4 regions of the Pseudomonas sp. WC2 genome follow, and region 1 is predicted to be linked to each of the others. Evidence: riboswitches for the same ligand, from Rfam matches in the RefSeq annotation. Region 1 holds a riboswitch; each other region holds the start of a gene.
What was found. A riboswitch is a leader RNA that binds a small molecule or an ion and turns the genes downstream of it on or off. The one in region 1 is predicted to bind cobalamin.
Positions count from the first base shown of each region.

Region 1 (4,563 bases):
GGGTCGCCGGGGCCGGCGCCGATGAAGTAGACGGTCATCGTTGAATCCTTTGAAAAAGCGGCTCGGCAATCCCTACAGATGAAGATTGCTCATGATCGATGGCGGGGATTATCGGGATTTTAAGCAGCGCCAGCCAATGCCAGGGTCGCCTGAGCGTATTTTTGCCTGGAAATCAGCAGTTTCGCGGGGGCTTGAATCAGCTGTTCGGCCAGTGCCAGTGCGGCACTTTCGGCGACGCCGTAGCAACCCGTACGCTCAAAAGCGATCTGCGAATGGTGACTGAGCCTGAGCTGATAATTGGCCAGTTCCTCGCTGCTGAAGTATTGCAAGGGCAGGGCCAGTTGCTCGGCGAGCTCTTGCAAACCCGGCTCGTCACGCTTCAGATCGATACTGGCCAGCGCCTTGACTGCCGCCAGTTCGATACGATGGGCCTGCAACGCTTGATCAAGCAACGCGCGCAGCGTGCTGGCCGGGCAGCCGCGCTGGCAGCCTAGGCCGACGACAAAGGTCGGCGCTGCGCGGTCATGGGTCATGCGTGATATTGACCATCGCTTTTGCGGCGGAACAACCAAGCGCTGATCAGGCCGAGAGCCAGCCAGAACGCCACGTTGGTCAGCTGCGAAGCGATTTTGAACTGAGCTTCCAGAGCTTCCGGAGCGAGCATCGAGTGCACTTCCGGTTGCGGTGCGCCGATCACGTGCGGCACGGCAAGAATCGCCACGCCGAGAATCTTCATCAGCCAGTGACGGCTGAACGCGATCAACGACAGTCCGACCGCAGTCGAAGCGGCCGTGCCGATCCACCACATCTGACGCGAGGCCAGATCCGCAGCGGCTGTGCCCGGCAATTCAGGCGGCAGGCCCAGGGTCGGCGCGAGGACGAACGTGGCGTAACCGGCCAGACCCCAGAGCAAACCTTGCGAGGTTTTGGTCGGTGCGCGCAGGGTATAGAGGCCAGCGAGCATCAGGGCGAAACCCACGGCCACCACCAGATTGCCACCGGTGGTCGAGACAACGCGCTGCCAGCCATCTTCCGGCTCCCAGGCTTCGGCATCGTGCGTATGCGCGGCGGTGCCGGCGGCGTGCTCATGAACCTCGGCAACAGGTTCGGCTTTCTCGAAGGTTTCCGCTTGCAGAATCAGCGGCGAGACCCAGAAGCTTTGCAGCAGAGTGAGGAGCAGGGCGGCCAGCAGACCGGTGAAACCTGCGGTTTGCGCGATACGCTTGATCATGTCGGCAGGTCTCAATGGCACGGGAACGCGGCGCTGTGGCGGGTATCGTGGGCGGCGTTGTGCACCGCTTCGATGTGCGAGAAACCGGCGAAATAGACCAGGCTGGCGCCGAGAATCGACGCGAAGATCGCGGCGGTCAGGCGTTGGCTCAATGTGGCCGTGCTGGCGATTTTGTCCGTGTTGCTGCCGGTGCTGCTGATGATCGACATGGCGCTTCCCTCTGGAGTGTCAGCGGGTGATCTAGAGCGCATGAAAACCCCGGCGTGACGAGCACGCAGGGGTTCGAACAGCGCCCGCCCACCGCGGGTTTGTTATGTTCAGCGACGCACGATGCGCACTGTGTGTTGCGGGCCGGTCTCCGGGCTCACGAGGGGGTGGCGTCAGGCCGACCTGCAAGCGTCACCTTCCCATGCCTTACTGGCACAGTGGTTTTGACGCTTCGCTCGCTTACCGTTGCGGGGGCAGCACCGGACTGACATGGGCTTGAGTAAAGCACATGATTCACCGGTTTCCCGTTTCACCCTGTGAAGGGCACCCGTAACAAGGTGTGTAGGAGAGCATGGCTCGGGGATTTTAGTCAATTTTGTGGCTGGATCCGTTGCTGCGGTAAACGGATATGCCCCCAATCCAACATTGACCCATAAGCAAGCCATGCGTAGCCTTGCGCCTTCGAGGTTCTTCGGCCCACGCCGAAGCTAAGAAGGGAACGCGGTCAATGCCGCGGCTGCCCCCGCAACTGTGAACGGTGATGTTCGCTGCCACGCCACTGCCAGCTCAACTGATGAGCCAGCGGGAAGGCGCAGCCAACGCCAGGCCCCACGCCTGAACACCGTCAGCCAGGAGACCTGCCTCGTCACAGATTCTCACTACAACCGGGCGGGGTGATCCGGTGGCGAACGCTTCCGGCGCGCACGCGCGTTGCCGGTTCTCGTCCCGTATGCCCGCCGCTTGCCAAAGGGCATACCGATGAAAACACTGGCCAAACTCCCCGTCACCATCGTTACCGGCTTCCTCGGCTCGGGCAAAACCACCTTGCTGCGCCACATGCTCGACAACGCTCAGGGCCGTCGCATCGCGGTGATCGTCAACGAGTTCGGCGAGTTGGGCATCGACGGTGAAATCCTCAAGCAATGCACCATCGGTTGCACCGAAGAAGAAGCCACTGGCCGTGTTTACGAATTGGCCAACGGCTGCCTGTGCTGCACGGTTCAGGAAGAATTCTTCCCGGTGATGCGCGAATTGGTCGCGCGTCGCGGCGACCTCGACCACATCCTCATCGAAACCTCGGGCCTGGCCCTGCCAAAACCGCTGGTACAAGCTTTCCAGTGGCCGGAAATCCGCAGTGCCTGCACCGTTGACGCAGTGATCACCGTGGTCGACAGCCCGGCCGTGGCGGCCGGCACCTTCGCGGCATTCCCGGATCAGGTCGATGCGCAACGCAAACTCGACCCGAACCTCGACCACGAATCGCCGCTGCACGAGCTGTTCGCCGACCAACTGGCCAGCGCCGACCTGGTCATCCTCAACAAAGCCGACCAGACCAGCCCGGAAGACCTCGCTCGCGTGCGCGCTGAAGTCGCCGAAGAGCTGCCGCCAGCGGTGAAAATCATCGAAGCCAGCAACGGTCGTCTGCCGCTGGACGTGTTGATCGGCCTCGGCGCCGGTTCAGAAGAGCACATCGACAGCCGTCACAGCCATCACGATCACCACCACGGTGAAGGCGATGACGACCACGATGACCACGATCACGACGCTTTCGATTCGATCTCGATCGAACTGCCGCAAGCTGACGAAAGCCTGCTGCTCGACGCGCTGACGCAACTGGTGGTCCAGCACGGCATCCTCCGTGTCAAAGGTTTCGCCGCCATCCCGAACAAGCCAATGCGTCTGCTGATTCAGGGCGTGGGCACGCGTTTCGACAAGCATTTCGACCGTCAGTGGGGCGCCGATGAAGCGCGCGTGACGCGTCTGGTGTTGATCGGTCAGGAACTCGACGCCGCACAACTCGAAGCGCAACTGCGCGCCGCGCTCAGCGTTTAAGCCATGCACCTGCTCAGGACCCAGCCCGGCGGTTTCGTCTCGGATGACAATATTGCCGACCTTGGACAAACCCCCGCCGAGCTGGTGATCCTGTGCAGCGGCGACTCCAGTCTCGCGCTGCTCGCCGAGGCTGCGCAGCAGTTGCCGGAGGATTATCCGAGCCTGCGTCTGGCCAATCCGATGCAGGTGCAGAATCACGCTTCGGTCGATCTGTACGTCGACGAAGTGCTGCGTCACGCCAAGGTAATTCTGATTTCCCTGCACGGCGGCATCGCTTATTGGCGGTATGGCGTCGAGCGTTTGATCGAGTTGGCCGACCGCGGTGTGCAGGTGATTCTGGTGCCGGGCGACGACCGTCCCGATCCGGAGCTCAGCGACTTGAGCACGGTCAATGCCGAGGATCGCGACCGGCTCTGGCAGTTCTTGCGTCAGGGCGGCATGGGCAATGCGCTGGATTTCTTCCGATGCATGGCCAGCCGTTGGCTCGACCGCGATTACCCGTGGGCCGAGCCTCAAGCATTGCCGCGCACGGCGATTTACCACCCGAACAAACCCACCGCCGCACTGAGTGACTGGCAAGCCGAATGGCTGCCTGAGCAACCGGTCGCGGCGGTGCTGTTTTATCGCTCACACCTGCAAGCGGCGAACACGGCGTTTATCGATGTTTTCTGCCAGCGCCTGCAAGCGGCGGGGCTCAATCCGCTGCCGATCGCGGTGGCCAGTCTGAAAGAGCCCAGCTGCCTGTCAGTGGTGGAGGATTGGCTGGACGAAGTCGAGGCGGGGGTAATCCTCAATACCACCGGTTTCGCTCAATCCAGTCCCGAGGCGCCGCATCTGCGCCCGTTTCGTCGCAATATTCCGGTGATTCAGGCGATCTGCGCGCAGGACAACGAGCCCGGCTGGCGCGACAGCGAGCAGGGCCTTGGCCCGCGTGACCTGGCGATGCACATTGCCTTGCCGGAACTCGACGGGCGCATCATCAGCCGGCCGATCAGTTTCAAGGATCTGGCCTGGCGCAGCGAGCGCAGTCAGTCCGATGTGGTCTGCTACCGCGCCCAGCCTGAGCGCATGGATTTTGTCGCTGAACTAGCGCGACGCTGGATTGATCTGGCGCGGGTGCCGAACGGCGAAAAACGCATTGCGCTGATTCTGGCCAACTACCCGACCCGCGACGGACGCATCGGCAACGGTGTCGGTCTCGACACGCCGGCAGCAGCGCTGAATATCCTCCGCGCGTTGCAAACCGAGGGCTATCCGATCAGCGCAGAGTTGCCCAACAGCGGCACCGAGTT
Region 1 is NZ_JBOBDR010000002.1:107,836-112,398, forward strand. Features, by position in the region: gene cobM (precorrin-4 C(11)-methyltransferase) at 1-38, opposite strand, end outside; gene ACQ4OE_RS02500 (cobalamin biosynthesis protein) at 120-533, opposite strand; gene ACQ4OE_RS02505 (CbtA family protein) at 530-1,231, opposite strand; gene ACQ4OE_RS02510 (CbtB domain-containing protein) at 1,243-1,440, opposite strand; cobalamin riboswitch at 1,564-1,785, opposite strand; cobalamin riboswitch at 1,887-2,098, shown strand; gene cobW (cobalamin biosynthesis protein CobW) at 2,198-3,271, shown strand; gene cobN (cobaltochelatase subunit CobN) at 3,275-4,563, shown strand, end outside.

Region 2 (4,563 bases), on a different contig from region 1:
TTGTCGGAATTCGATGAGCGCTTCCACACGCGGCTATATCACCGCTATCCGATTATTGCCGTGGTGCGCGATGACCATCCGTGGGCCAGCCAGTCGCAGGTTCACATCAGCGAAATCAGCCGCGAGAAATGGGTGATGCGCGAGCAAAGTGCGCGCACCCGGCAACTGGTCGAAGAAAGCTGCAAGCGCCTCGACATCGAACTCAATCGCGTCATGCAACTGAACAGCCGCGAAGCCATCGTGCATGCGATCGTCAAAGGCATCGGCATCGGGTTTGTCTCGGCGGTCGAGTACGCCGAAACGCCCGGCACCACGCCGATCACTTTTGTCGATCACCCGTTCTTCATCGAATACCACCTGTGTTGTCTTGGCATCCGTCGCAACCGACCGGTGATTGCCGAACTGTTCGACTCAGCGCCGCCCATGAATTGATCACCCCTGACGCCCACCGCCGACCCCTGCCTTGAGGGACGGCCAACGCTTACCTGAAAACGGAGATTGACCATGCAGTACCAACAACCGACTCACCTGCAAGCCGCGATCCTTGACTGGGCCGGCACCGTTGTCGATTTCGGCTCATTTGCGCCGACGCAGATTTTCGTCGAAGCCTTTGCCGAGTTCGGCGTCGCGGTATCGCTGGAGGAAGCGCGCGGCCCGATGGGCATGGGCAAATGGGATCACATCCGCACGTTGTGCAACCTGCCGCAGATCGCCGAGCGTTATCGCGCCGCGTTTGATCGCTTGCCGAGTGACGACGATGTGACAGCGATCTACGAACGCTTCATGCCGTTGCAGATCGAGAAGATCGCCCTGCATTCGGCGGTGATTCCCGGTGCGTTCGAAGCGATTGCGGCGTTGCGCGACAAGGGTTTGAAGATTGGTTCGTGCTCCGGGTATCCGGCGGTGGTGATGGCCAAGGTTGTCGAGCTGGCGCGAGAGAATGGTTATGTCGCTGACCATGTCGTCGCCACCGATGAAGTGCCCAATGGCCGGCCGTATCCGGCGCAGTCGTTGGCCAACGTGATTGCCTTGGGCATCGATGATGTGGCCGCGTGCGTCAAGGTTGATGACACCTGGCCGGGGATTCTTGAAGGGCGTAGCGCGGGGATGTGGACGGTGGCGTTGACTTGCTCGGGGAATGCGCTCGGATTGACCTACGAACAGTTCAAAGCGTTGCCGTCGGATCGTCTCGCGGAAGAACGTGAGCGCATCGGCAAGATGTTCGCGCCATCGCGTCCGCATTACTTGATCGACACCATTGCCGAGCTGCCTGAAGTCATCGACGACATCAACGCACGCCTGGCGCGCGGCGAAACCCCGCAAGCCTGCTGACACCTGATCGTTCCCACGCTCTGCGTGGGAATGCAGCCCGTGACGCTCCGCGTCACTGGACGCGGAGCGTCCCTAGAGCCGTTCCCACGCGGAGCATGGGAACGATCAGCGGTCTCGCTCAAATCCCAGGCAAAAAAAAGCTGCCAAAACTGGCAGCAGAAACTTTAAGAACACGCGATGTATTGACCTCAGCATAGGCGCTGAATCATGACAGTGTCATGACAGTCACACCTTCGCTCAAGGCCAATCGGCTCAATGACTACGGCCAGGACGGCATTACCTACGGCGGACTGCTGCGCCTGTCGCTGCTTCTGCTGAAGGTGAGCAACGTCCAACAGCTCAAAATTGCCGGCCTGCAACCCTATCGCCAAAGCATTCTGCCCGCCGGCCTGGTGCTGATGCTGGCCGCCTTCAAAGTCTTCGGCATCGCGCAGATGGCGCCGTCTGAACCGGGCCTGCGCCTGGGCGTATTGCTCGGGTTGATGAACCGCCATTAATCCTCGTCCCGACAGATTCGTCTCCCCTTCAGCGGCCTGATCGACTACCATGCCGCCGCCGGTTTCCACACGGGATTAATAGGGAATCCGAAATGCTTGCACAGCATCAATCGGAACTGCCCCCGCAACTGTAGGTGCTGAGCCTGCTCCACGACTGCCACTGGGTGAATCCCGGGAAGGCCGGAGCGCGGCGATGACGCATCAGTCAGGAGACCTGCCGGCACAGTGACTGACTAACCGGCGGGGTGTCCGGGAAGGACATCGTGCCGCGCGTCTTTGATCAAATGCCGGCCTTGCGCAGGTTTCCCTGACCGCGTTCGAAGGTGTGTTTCCAATCCGTACCCCCCCGCCCCGTACGGAACCCTTGGAGACTGCCCCATGCTGCTGCCTCGCGTTGCTACCCTCATCACCGGTCTGAGTCTTTGCGCCTTGGCTCATGCGGCACCGACGGTCTATCCCCTGACGCTTGAGAACTGCGGCAGCACGCTGACTTTTCAGCACGCCCCAGCACGTACGGTGACCATCGGCCAGGCCGGCACGGAAATGCTCTACGCCATGGGTCTGGCGGATAAAGTCGTCGGCACTTCGCTGTGGTTCAACAATGTGCTGGATAAATACAAGGCGCAGAACGACAAGATCGAACGCCTGGCGGATAACGAACCGAGCTTCGAAGCAGTCATCGGCAAGCGCCCGGAACTGGTTGCCGTGGAGCTGGAATGGATGGTCGGTCCGCAAGGCGCGGTCGGCACTCGGGAGCAGTTTCATGAACTGAAAATCCCCACCTACCTGCTGCCCTCCGATTGCGAGGCCAAGGACAATCTGGTCGGTGCCGACGGCACGCGGCTGGCGCCCTTCAGCATCGACAGCATTTACAAAAGCGTGAGCCAACTGGCGCAAATCTTCGATGTGCAGGATCGCGGTCAACAGCTCAATGGCCAGCTCAAGGCCAGCCTCGCCAAATCCATCGCCACCGCCCAAGGCAAACAGTTGAAGGACGCCAGCGCATTGGTCTGGTTCTCCAGCGCCGAAATGGACATCGAGCCATTTGTGGCCGGGCACAAAGGCATTCCCGATTTCATGCTCAGCACCCTCGGCGTGCGCAACGTTGTGAAGTCCGACGAAGAATGGCCGACCGTGGGCTGGGAAACCATTGCCAAGGCCAACCCGACCTTTCTGGTGATCGCGCGCATGGATCGCCGCCGCTTCCCCGCTGACGACTATGAAAAGAAACTCGCGTTCCTGCGCAGCGACCCGGTGACACGCAACATGGACGCGGTGAAAAACAACCGCATCATCATTCTTGATGCCATGGCGATGCAGGCCAGCCTGCGCATGTTCGATGGTCTGGAACAACTGGCCACGGCCATCAACGGCTATGACCTGTCGAAATGACTCAGCGATTGATCCGAGTACTGCTGGCGTTGGCGATCCTCTCGGTGGCACTGATCGCCGGCGTGGCCATTGGTGAAACCTCGATTGAACCGAGCATCGTCCTGCAAGTGCTGGCCAACAAACTGTGGGGCGCCGGACATGTGCTCGACCCCATCGACGAAGGCATTGTCTGGAACTATCGCCTGACCCGCGCGCTGGTCGCCGCGGCCTGCGGCGCCGGGCTCGCAACGTGCGGAGTGATTTTGCAGTCGCTGCTGCGCAACCCGCTGGCCGACCCGTATCTTCTGGGGATCTCCGCGGGCGCCTCGACCGGGGCGGTGATGGTCGCGTTGCTCGGCGTCGGCGCTGGCGTTATCTCGCTGTCGGTCGGCGCCTTCGCCGGCGCCGTGATGGCGTTCGTGCTGGTGATTCTGCTGGCGCGGGTCAGTGGTTCGGCCAGCGGCACCGGGCAAATCATTCTCGCCGGCATCGCCGGTTCGCAGCTGTTCAACGCATTGACCGCATTTCTGATCACCCGCTCGGCCAGCTCCGAACAGGCGCGCGGGATCATGTTCTGGCTGCTCGGCAATCTCGGCGGCGTGCGTTGGCCGTCGGTGTGGCTGGCGGTGCCGGCGGCTTTGTTGGGGCTGGCGGTGTGTCTGTGGCATCGGCGCGCACTGGATGCGTTTACCTTTGGTGCGGATTCGGCGGCATCGCTGGGCATTGCAGTGCGGCGCGTGCAGATTCTGCTGATCGGTTGCGCGGCGCTGGTGACGGCGGTGATGGTGTCGATTGTCGGCTCGATCGGCTTTGTCGGTCTGGTGATTCCCCACGCCGCGCGCCTGTTGCTCGGCACCGGCCATGGCCGACTGTTGCCGGCCAGTGCCTTGGGTGGAGCGGTGTTTCTGATTGCCGCGGACGTGTTGTCGCGCACGTTGATCAAGGGTCAAGTGATTCCGGTCGGGGTGATCACGGCGCTGGTCGGCGCGCCAGTATTTGCCTTGATTCTGGTTGGCCGCAGGTCCGCGCGATGAACAGCGTCCTGAGTTGTAGCGGATTGAGCTTCAAGGTGCGCGGCGCCGAACTGCTCAACGGCGTCAGGCTTGAGGTCCGGCGTGGCGAAACCCTCGGCATTGTCGGACCGAATGGCTCGGGCAAATCGACGCTGCTGAAACTGCTCGCCGGGCTGCGCGAACCGAGCGCTGGCGAGGTGCTTATTGACGGTCAGCGTCTGGGTAAAATGCCCCGCCGACGCATTGCGCAAACCCTCGCGGTGGTCGAGCAACAGGCCGACACCGACGACGGCATCCGCGTGTTCGACGCCGTGGCGCTGGGGCGCACACCGTGGCTGTCGGCGCTGCAA
Region 2 is NZ_JBOBDR010000006.1:270,947-275,509, reverse strand. Features, by position in the region: gene ACQ4OE_RS10060 (LysR substrate-binding domain-containing protein) at 1-432, shown strand, start outside; gene phnX (phosphonoacetaldehyde hydrolase) at 505-1,332, shown strand; partial or broken gene ACQ4OE_RS10050 (Ppx/GppA family phosphatase) at 1,569-1,829, shown strand; cobalamin riboswitch at 1,872-2,065, shown strand; gene ACQ4OE_RS10045 (ABC transporter substrate-binding protein) at 2,208-3,221, shown strand; gene ACQ4OE_RS10040 (FecCD family ABC transporter permease) at 3,218-4,234, shown strand; gene ACQ4OE_RS10035 (ABC transporter ATP-binding protein) at 4,231-4,563, shown strand, end outside.
Region 2: linked by a shared signal. The riboswitch ahead of ACQ4OE_RS10045 (ABC transporter substrate-binding protein) and the one ahead of cobW (cobalamin biosynthesis protein CobW) in region 1 are both predicted to bind cobalamin.

Region 3 (4,563 bases), on a different contig from region 1:
ATTCGACGGAAAATAAAAGTGCACGTAAGAAGCCGTCATCCGCCCCTCACGATAAACCGCCTCGGCCCCGCGCCCGCCATTCGGGCTCAAACCCCGCGCAATCGGCGCCAGTTCGGTAGTCGTCAGCGAATGATGATACGTGTGCCCACGCAACGATCCTTCCGGCAGATCCACCGCTTGCAACGCCAACGCCGCCAGACGCTTTTGCATCACCGCGTCGCCCTTGAGCAACCCGACCAACTCGGCGCGAGTGCCTTCAACATCCGTCAACGAACCGAGCAGATACAGCATCCCGCCACACTCAGCGAGCAACGGTTTGCCCGCTGCATGATGCGCTCGGATCGCCGCAACCATCGACGTGTTCTGTGACAACGCCACGTGATGCAATTCCGGATACCCGCCGGGCAAATACAGACTGTCCGCCTCCGGCAATTGCGTGTCGCGGATTGGCGAGAAGAAGCTCAACTCGGCACCCATCGCGCGCAACAGATCGAGGCTCGCGCCGTAGGTGAAGGCAAACGCCTCATCCCGGGCGACGGCGATTCGCACATTCTTCAACAGCGGCTCGACGGCGATGACGTCAGGCGCGGCGAATTCCACGGCCGGTGGCAGCGCTACCTCGCAACTGCTGGCGAGGGCATCGGCGGCAGCGTCGAGACGCACATCGAGATCATTCAATTCGCTGGCCTGGACCAGGCCGAGATGGCGACTCGGCAGTTCGATGCCGGTCTCGCGAGACAACGCGCCGTACCAGCGCAGACCTTCGGTGAGACTGCCTTCGAGCAGTTGCGCATGGCGCAGAGTGCCAACGCGGTTGGCCAACACACCGGCAAACGGCAGATCCGGCTGATACTTCGCCAAACCCAACGCCAACGCCCCAAAGGTCTGCGCCATGGCAGTGCCGTCGATCACACCGAGCACCGGCACACCGAAGTGCCGAGCCAGATCGGCGCTGGACGGCGTACCGTCGAACAGACCCATCACGCCTTCGATCAGAATCAGATCCGCCTCGGCGGCGGCTTCCCACAACAGCCGACGACTTTCCTGCTCGCCGACCATCCACATATCCAGTTGATACACCGGCGCACCGCTGGCGCGCTCGAGGATCATCGGGTCGAGAAAATCCGGGCCGCATTTGAACACGCGCACCTTGCGCCCCTGATTGCGATGCAAACGAGCGAGTGCGGCGGTGACGGTGGTCTTGCCCTGACCGGAAGCCGGCGCGGCAATGAGTACCGCCGGGCAGTGACGTGGTTGATTCAAAGTTCGACGCCTTTCTGCGCTTTGATGCCTGCCTGGAAGGCGTGTTTGAGCATGCCCATTTCGGTGACCGTGTCGCCCATTTCGATCATTTCCGGCTTCGCCGCGCGACCGGTGACGATCACGTGCTGCATCGGCGGACGGGCCTGCAGATCGCTGAGCACCTGATCGAGATCGAGGTAGCCGTGCTTGAGGGCGATGTTCAACTCATCGAGCACCACCAGACCGATCGACGGATCACGCAGCAACTCACGGGACACGGCCCACGCGGCTTCGGCGGCGGCGATGTCGCGCTGACGGTCCTGGGTTTCCCAGGTGAAGCCCTCGCCCATCACGTGGAAGCGCACTTGCTCGGGGAAGCGGCGGAAGAACAACTCTTCGCCGGTGCTGTTGCGGCCCTTGATGAACTGCACCACGCCGCACTGCATGCCATGGCCCATGGCGCGGGCGAGCATACCGAACGCCGAGCTGCTTTTGCCTTTGCCGTTACCGGTCAGCACCAGCACCAGGCCGCACTCGTCAGGCGAGTTGGCGATGCGTTCGTCGATCACGGCTTTTTTGCGCTGCATACGCGCCAGGTGGCGTTCGTCGCGCTCGGGGGAATCAGTCATGGGGGAGCTCTCCGTTGGGGCTGGATAACGGCGGGCAGGCAAAAGAATAGACGGCAAAAAGCCTGGCATCGCCCACCGTGATGCCGCTGGATGGATCAGGCCGGTCTCCGGGCTCATGAGCGGCGTCTGCCTGACTGCGCGCCTTCCCGCTTTAAGCAGTGGCATTCGACGCAGCTTTTACTCATTTACCGTTGCGGGGGCAGCGCCGGGATCGTGATCGTTCTTCGCTTGAAGACAAGCCTCACCGGCTTCCCTGTTTCACTCTGTCGACCGCAGCCACAGAGCACCTGAAACAAGCCGCGAAGGTTAGAGGGTTGGGGGTGGAGCGTCAATTAAAGAGGCGGCCAGCGGGCGAATAACTGCCGTCGATCAATTATCTGCCGCCAATCTTGTGCCATGCCGATACAAATGATATCAAAGAGCCATGCTTTTCCCGAAAAGCCACTACAACAATAAGGATGATGACGATGCAAGGCATGATCATCAGCAACCCGCGCCTGGAATTCCTGCGCCCGATGCTTGAACGCTGGTTTGACTGTATCGACCGCTACAACGCCGTGCGCGGCGACAGCGACACCCCTTACTGGCATGACGAGAAAGCCAATCTCGGATTGCTCTCGGCAGCCGCCTGGATGGCCGAGCTGGTCACCCTGAACGACACTGCCACGCGCAAACAGAATGAAGAAGGCGAGCGCAATGCCCGCGCGGATCTGTTCATCGCCGGCGCCGAAGATCGGGTGTATATCCAGGCCACACAGCGCTGGCCTCGGGTCAACAATCTCAACCTGACCCAAGCCCTCCTCGACATCACCAGCGATGCCAAACGCATCAGCTTCGCCAGCGACCTTAAGCTCGGCTGCCTGTTTGTCGCCCCGCAAAAAGCCCAACACAGCGCCAGCCCTGAAGAGCTGCAGGACATGGTTGATGACCTGCAAAAGGAACACACCTGCGCGGTTGCCTGGTATTTCCCCTACGCCTACCGAAAATTGCGCAGCGAAGCGGGCAACTATCACCCCGGCATTGCCGTGCTGTTCAAGGAAGCACGCGGCTAAGCAGTTGAACCATCGGGCTTGCGCCCTCCTCTATGATTAAGAATGCATTCATAGGGAAGATCAGCAATGCGCAAGCCCCAGCTCGTTTTTGTCATCGCCTTCGCCGGAGGACTTGCCGCCTGCGGTGAATCCTCCAGCCTGCAAGTCTCCGACGGCACCGGTCCGTCCCCGAAGTTGCCCGAACCAAACAAAACCCTGATCCCGACGGTGAACATCGCCCCGGCGGTCGGCTGGCCCGAGGGCGCCAAACCAACGGCAGCGGCCGGCACGCAAGTCGCCGCCTTCGCCGAAGGCCTCGACCATCCGCGCTGGCTCTACGTGCTGCCGAACGGTGACGTACTGGTGGCTGAAACCAACGCTCCGCCGAAACCCGACGACAGCAAAGGCATCAAGGGCTGGGTCATGAAGACCGTCATGGGCAAGGCCGGCGCCGGCGTGCCGAGCCCGAATCGCATCACCCTGCTGCGCGATGCCGACCACGATGGCGTGGCCGAAACCCGCACGGTATTTCTGCAAAACCTCAACTCGCCCTTCGGCATGACCCTGGTCGGCAATGATTTGTACGTCGCCGACACCGATCGACTGTTGCGCTTCCATTACGAGCCCGGCGCGACCGAGATCAAGACGCAGCCGATCAAGGTGACCGATCTGCCCGGCGGCACGCTGAACCATCACTGGACCAAAAACGTTATCGCCAGCAAGGACGGCAACAAGCTGTATGTGACTGTCGGCTCGAACAGCAACGTGGGCGAAAATGGTCTGGATAAAGAAGAAGGTCGCGCAGCGATTTGGGAAGTGGATCGGGCGACCGGCAATCACCGGATCTTCGCCTCAGGCATCCGCAACCCGAACGGCTTGGCGTGGGAGCCCACCAGCGGCGCGCTGTGGACAGCGGTCAACGAGCGTGACGAAATCGGCAGCGATCTGGTGCCGGACTACATCACCTCGGTCAAGGACGGTGGTTTCTATGGCTGGCCGTTCAGCTACTACGGCCAACATGTGGATGTGCGCGTCGAACCGCAAAATCTCGACCTGGTGGCCAAGGCCATCGCCCCGGATTACGCGGTCGGCCCGCACACCGCGTCGCTTGGTCTGACCTTCGCCGAAGGCAACACCTTGCCAGCGCAATTCAAGGAAGGCGCCTTCATCGGCCAGCACGGCTCGTGGAACCGCAAACCGCACAGTGGCTACAAAGTGATTTTCGTGCCGTTTACCGGCGGCAAACCGAGCGGTACACCGGTGGATGTACTGACCGGATTCCTCGACAAGGACGAGAACGCGCTGGGCCGCCCGGTAGGCGTGGTGATCGACCCCCAAGGTGGATTGCTGGTGGCGGATGATGTGGGCAATAAAGTGTGGCGAGTGTCGGCCACCAAATAACTTATTGCCTGGCACAAAACACTGTGGGAGCTAGTACAGCTAGCTCCCACAGTGGATTTCTGAGTAGTTTGAATTACGGGTTATGCGCCAGATGCTCTGGCTGCAATACGCGCTTGGCACTCAGGTAAGCCTTCTGCCAATACGCCTTCGACAGGCTGTCCAGCTTCACCGTGCCACCCGTGGCCGGCGCATGCACGAAGCGCCCTTCGCCGACGTAGATCCCCGCATGACTGACTTGCGAGCCGCCATTAGTGGCGAAG
Region 3 is NZ_JBOBDR010000011.1:181,681-186,243, reverse strand. Features, by position in the region: gene ACQ4OE_RS15715 (cobyrinate a,c-diamide synthase) at 1-1,263, opposite strand, end outside; gene cobO (cob(I)yrinic acid a,c-diamide adenosyltransferase) at 1,260-1,871, opposite strand; cobalamin riboswitch at 1,953-2,177, opposite strand; gene ACQ4OE_RS15705 (hypothetical protein) at 2,339-2,923, shown strand; gene ACQ4OE_RS15700 (PQQ-dependent sugar dehydrogenase) at 2,990-4,303, shown strand; gene ACQ4OE_RS15695 (C40 family peptidase) at 4,377-4,563, opposite strand, start outside.
Region 3: linked by a shared signal. The riboswitch ahead of cobO (cob(I)yrinic acid a,c-diamide adenosyltransferase) and the one ahead of cobW (cobalamin biosynthesis protein CobW) in region 1 are both predicted to bind cobalamin.

Region 4 (4,563 bases), on a different contig from region 1:
CGAGCCCGTGCCCCGCGCCGTGATCGCCCCGCTGTTGTTCACCAGAACGCTGGCCGCGCCCGACGCCTGGGCGAGAATCCCCTGACTGTCGCTGGCGCCGAACGCCTGAATCGCGCCGCTGTTGACCACGCTTTGAGTGCCGCTGACCGTCAGCGTGCGAATGCCGCGCTGCTGGTCACCGCGCGCGATCAATTCGCCGCTGTTATTGACACTCAACGTGCCGACGCCACTGCCACCGTTGAAGGCATTACCCGCCAGAATCGCCGCGCCCTGACCGTTGACGTCGATCAGCGGCCCGGTGAACGCAACGCTGACATTGCCGCCCAACGTCAGCGCCTGAATACCGAACGAACCAATCCCGGTGCCATCGCCAGAACCGGCGTTGGAGTGGGTGATGATCGTGCCGCCAGCGTTCACGTCCACCGTGCCGGTCGGTGACTGGGTCGAGGCATAAATACCGTTGGCGTTGCTGTTGAGGGTTTCGATGCGATCACCGCTGTAAACAACCCGCACGTTGCCCGCCGTCGAATCCACCCGAATACCGCCAGCGCCAAAACCGCTGGCAAAAATGTTGCCGGAATAATCGATGAGGACGTTGTTGTTTTCGGCGCTGACGATGATGCCGTAGCCGCGTGTGGTGTTGGGGTTGCCGAACACCGTGAGATTGCCGCTGCCGGTGATGGTGGCATCGCCGGGGCCGCGTTTGATGATGTAGATCGCCCGCGAACCGGCGCTATTGGCAGCGTCACCGACAGTGATCGCAGCATTGTTTTCAATGCTGATCGAACCCGTGGCGCCGACGTTATCGTTGGCGTAGATGCCGTGCGCGGCGCCGCCGGTGGTGGTGATCGCGCCGCTGTTGACGATGTCGATGCTGCCGACGCTGGAGAACGCGCGGATCCCGAAACCGTTGAGGCCGCTGGTGCTGAGCGTGCCGCTGTTGGTCAGACTGGTATTGCCCGCCCCGCCCTCGGTAAACACGCCGAACGCATTCATGCCGATGGCTTGGACATTGGCGGCGGTGACCACGGTGGTGTTGCCATTGACCGCGCGTGTATGGACACCGGCATGGTTGCCAATGCCCGCAGTCGGCAGCGTGTCGTCGATAATCGGCAGGCCGGCGGACAACGCATCATCGTTGTTGACCAGAATGCTCACCCCGGCGCCGACGTTGACGTTGGTCTCGCCACTGCCGGTGGCTTTGGTCCAGATGCCGTTGCCGCCGAGCAAGGTGATCTGCCCGCTGCCCTGATGGCTCAGATTGATCGCCCCGCCACCATTAGCGCTGACGTCGATGCCATCGTGTTCGTTGCCGACCACGGTGTTGAGGATGTTCAGCGTGGTGCCCGAGGTCACCGAAAACGTCGACAACCCAGTGCTGGCATTGGTGATCGCCAAGGCGTCCAGTCCACTGCCGCCAATGTTGACCGTGTTGGTGCCGCCGTCGACGGTCAGCGTCGCATTGCCGGTGGTGCCGATGACGTTGGCGAACACTGCGTTGGCCGCTGTCGGTGGCGTGCTGTCGACCGTCGTGCCGCTGAGGCTCAGCGTGGTGTTGGCGTTGTTGCCACGGCTGTTCAGCGAAGAGCCTGCGGTGGTGGTGATGGTGGTGCCCGCTTGAGTGCTGATCGAGGCATCGACACCGGCAGTGGGCAAACAGGTTTGCGAGACGTTATAAGCACCCGCCGCGAGCGGCCCGCAGGCTGCTTGGGCTTCACTCAACAGCAGCGCATTGGCCACGGCCAACAGCAACGCGTTACGCCTGAAATGGGGCGCGAATCCCGGAAAGGATTGGTGGCTTGCGCCTGTCATCGGAACCTCCTTGTTCAACCCTCAGCACTATTGGATGGCCGTTGTTGGCGCCACGGAAATATTGCGGTGATTACCGCTATAGACCTTAGTAGTTATTTCCAAAGTCGCAGCGCTCCGCGGACCTGGCGCTGGCAGGCAAGTTGACGAACGGTCTGTCGAATGTTCAGATGCCGGCCTGTTTCAGGTGCCCCCTGCCGCCGTGCTTGGGGTGAAACGGGAAACCGGTAGGTTCTGTTTGAACGAGTCCGGTGCTGCCCCCGCAACGGTATGCGCGTGATGCTTTCGATACACCACTGTGGCCAGACGGCCATGGGAAGGTGAAAGCCTCGATACGCGCGAGCCCGGAGACCGGCCTGGAATTTCGTTTGGCAAAATCCTGCGGTGGGCGGGCATGGGCCGGTGTCGGCGTGTGCGCGGTGCCTTCTCCTGCATGCTCTTCTGCGAAGATCCTTTTCGAGAAGACAATGATTCGACGTTTCAACACCTCTGTTCCAACCCTTCTGTTCAGCTGTGTGTTCAGCTGTCTGTTCAGCCCTGCTCTGCTGGCCGATGACGCACCGCTGGAACTCAATCAGCAAATCGTTTCCGCGCCGTCAGTGGAGTCCACCACCGTCGCCGATATGGCGCACTACGGCAGCAAAGTCGAGATCGTCAGTCGCGAGCAGATCGAACGCGCCGGCCCCAGCGCTGACGTCAGCCGCGTGATGCAGATGTTCATTCCCGGCCTGTATGTCGCGCCGAAAAACGGCCCGTTCGACTACGGCACCTATTCGCTATTGGGCGGACGCAATGACGACACGCTGATCCTGCTCGACGGCGTGCGCCTGAATAACCGTCTGTACGGCGGTCTGTACCTGGACACCCTGCCGGCCAACGCCATCGAACGCATCGAAGTGCTCAAGGGCGGGCAGAGTCTGTTGTTCGGCACGCAAGCCGTCTCCGGCGTGATCAACATCGTCACCCGCAGCCCGCAATCGCGCAAAGGCGCCGGTGAGGTGAACGTCGGCGTCGATACGTTTGGCGGCACCACTGAAGATGCGCGGGTCGAGAACATTTTCAGCAATGGCTTCGGCGATCTCGGCTTGCTGGCGTACGTCAGCCACAACGTCTCCGATGGCTACCAGCCCTATCGCAACAGCGACCTGAAAAACGTCAGCGAGAAGAACCGCGCCTACGAAGTCACCACGTTTGGCGGCAAGGCGATCCAGTCGTTCGGCGATGATTCGCGGCTGGAATTGTTCTACCAGTATGCCGACGCCAACCTCGATTTCGCTCGCCCGGTCGACAACCACAAAACCACCAACGACCGCGTACAGCAGATCGCCACGGCGACCTTCGAACAGAACGTCAACGAGCGCCTGAGCTACTTCGTCAAAGGCCACATCAACGATTGGGACACGCGCTACACCCGGATCAACAACGTCGAGGGCGGTGGCACCAAAGTCATCAACCACAACGACTATTGGGGCTTCACCGATTGGGGCGTGCAGGCCGAAGGCAAAGCTGAATTGTCCGGCGGGCATGTGCTGGTGTTCGGTACGGACAACCAATGGTTCAAGGGTCAGGACGATGTGCTGATCATCGACAACGACAAGGCCGAAGCGCACGCCGTTTACACGCAACTGCGCCCGCAAATCGACGCCCTGCCCGACTGGCACCCGAGCATCGGCGTCCGTCATGAAGCCATGGGCGGCGGTGATAGCGCCACGGTCGGCATGCTCACTTCGCTGTATGACCTCAACGACCATTGGGCCCTGCGCGGCCAGTACGGCACGGCGTACAAACTGCCGAACGCCGAGCAACTGTTCGTCAACGAGCCGGGCGACGAGATCGGCAATCGCAACCTCAAACCGGAGAAAAGCCGCAACGCCGAACTCGGTGTCGATTACAAAGGCCTGCTGCTCGACCGTGAGTTCAGCGCCAGCGTGACCTTGTTCAAACGCAAGATCGACGACCTGATCACCCTCGACGATATCCAGTGGGTCAACGGTCAGGGCCAGATCCAGATGCGCGGTTTCGAGGCCGACGCCAAACTCGCGCTCAACGATCAATGGAGCCTGCAAGCGGACATGACCCGCAACCTCACCGAGTCCCGCGACGGCGTGACGATCAATGACATTCCAAGCTTCTTCGCCCGTTCGCGGGTCGGCTACGAGTCGGAGACGCGCATGTGGGGCGCCGGCGGTGCGATCCGCTATATCCGCGACGTGATCAGCTCGAAACACGTCGAATACGGCCACTATTCGGTGGTCGATGCCGACGCCTATCGCTACCTCGACCATGCCCATCAGCACCGCGTGAGCCTGTTGGTCGAAAACCTGTTCGACCGCGATTACGTCACCAGCCGCTCGAGCAACGTCGACAACCTTGGCCGGCCATTCACCTCCGAAGTACGTTACACGTACCGCTTCTGATGAGTGACATCCAAACCGTCGACGGTGTCGACACGCACCCGGACTGGTCGCATGTGCCCGAGCATGCGCGCCACGTGTTCATCTGTACCGGCCCGCGCTGCACCCAGCGCGGCGCCCAACAGTTATGGAAGACGTTGCGCCGGCATTTGCTGGCGCACGATCGCATCGAAACCCCCGGCGGTGTGTTGCTGACGCGCACGCACTGTCAGTTTCCGTGCAACCTCGGCCCGGTGCTGACGGTGTATCCGGACGCCTGCTGGTATGGCGTGCACAGCGACGAAGATGTGCAGCGATTGGTCGAGCAGCATCTGCTCGGCGGTGAAGTGGTCGAAGATCT
Region 4 is NZ_JBOBDR010000003.1:262,736-267,298, forward strand. Features, by position in the region: gene ACQ4OE_RS05090 (autotransporter outer membrane beta-barrel domain-containing protein) at 1-1,812, opposite strand, end outside; cobalamin riboswitch at 1,978-2,183, shown strand; gene ACQ4OE_RS05095 (TonB-dependent receptor plug domain-containing protein) at 2,277-4,226, shown strand; gene ACQ4OE_RS05100 ((2Fe-2S) ferredoxin domain-containing protein) at 4,226-4,563, shown strand, end outside.
Region 4: linked by a shared signal. The riboswitch ahead of ACQ4OE_RS05095 (TonB-dependent receptor plug domain-containing protein) and the one ahead of cobW (cobalamin biosynthesis protein CobW) in region 1 are both predicted to bind cobalamin.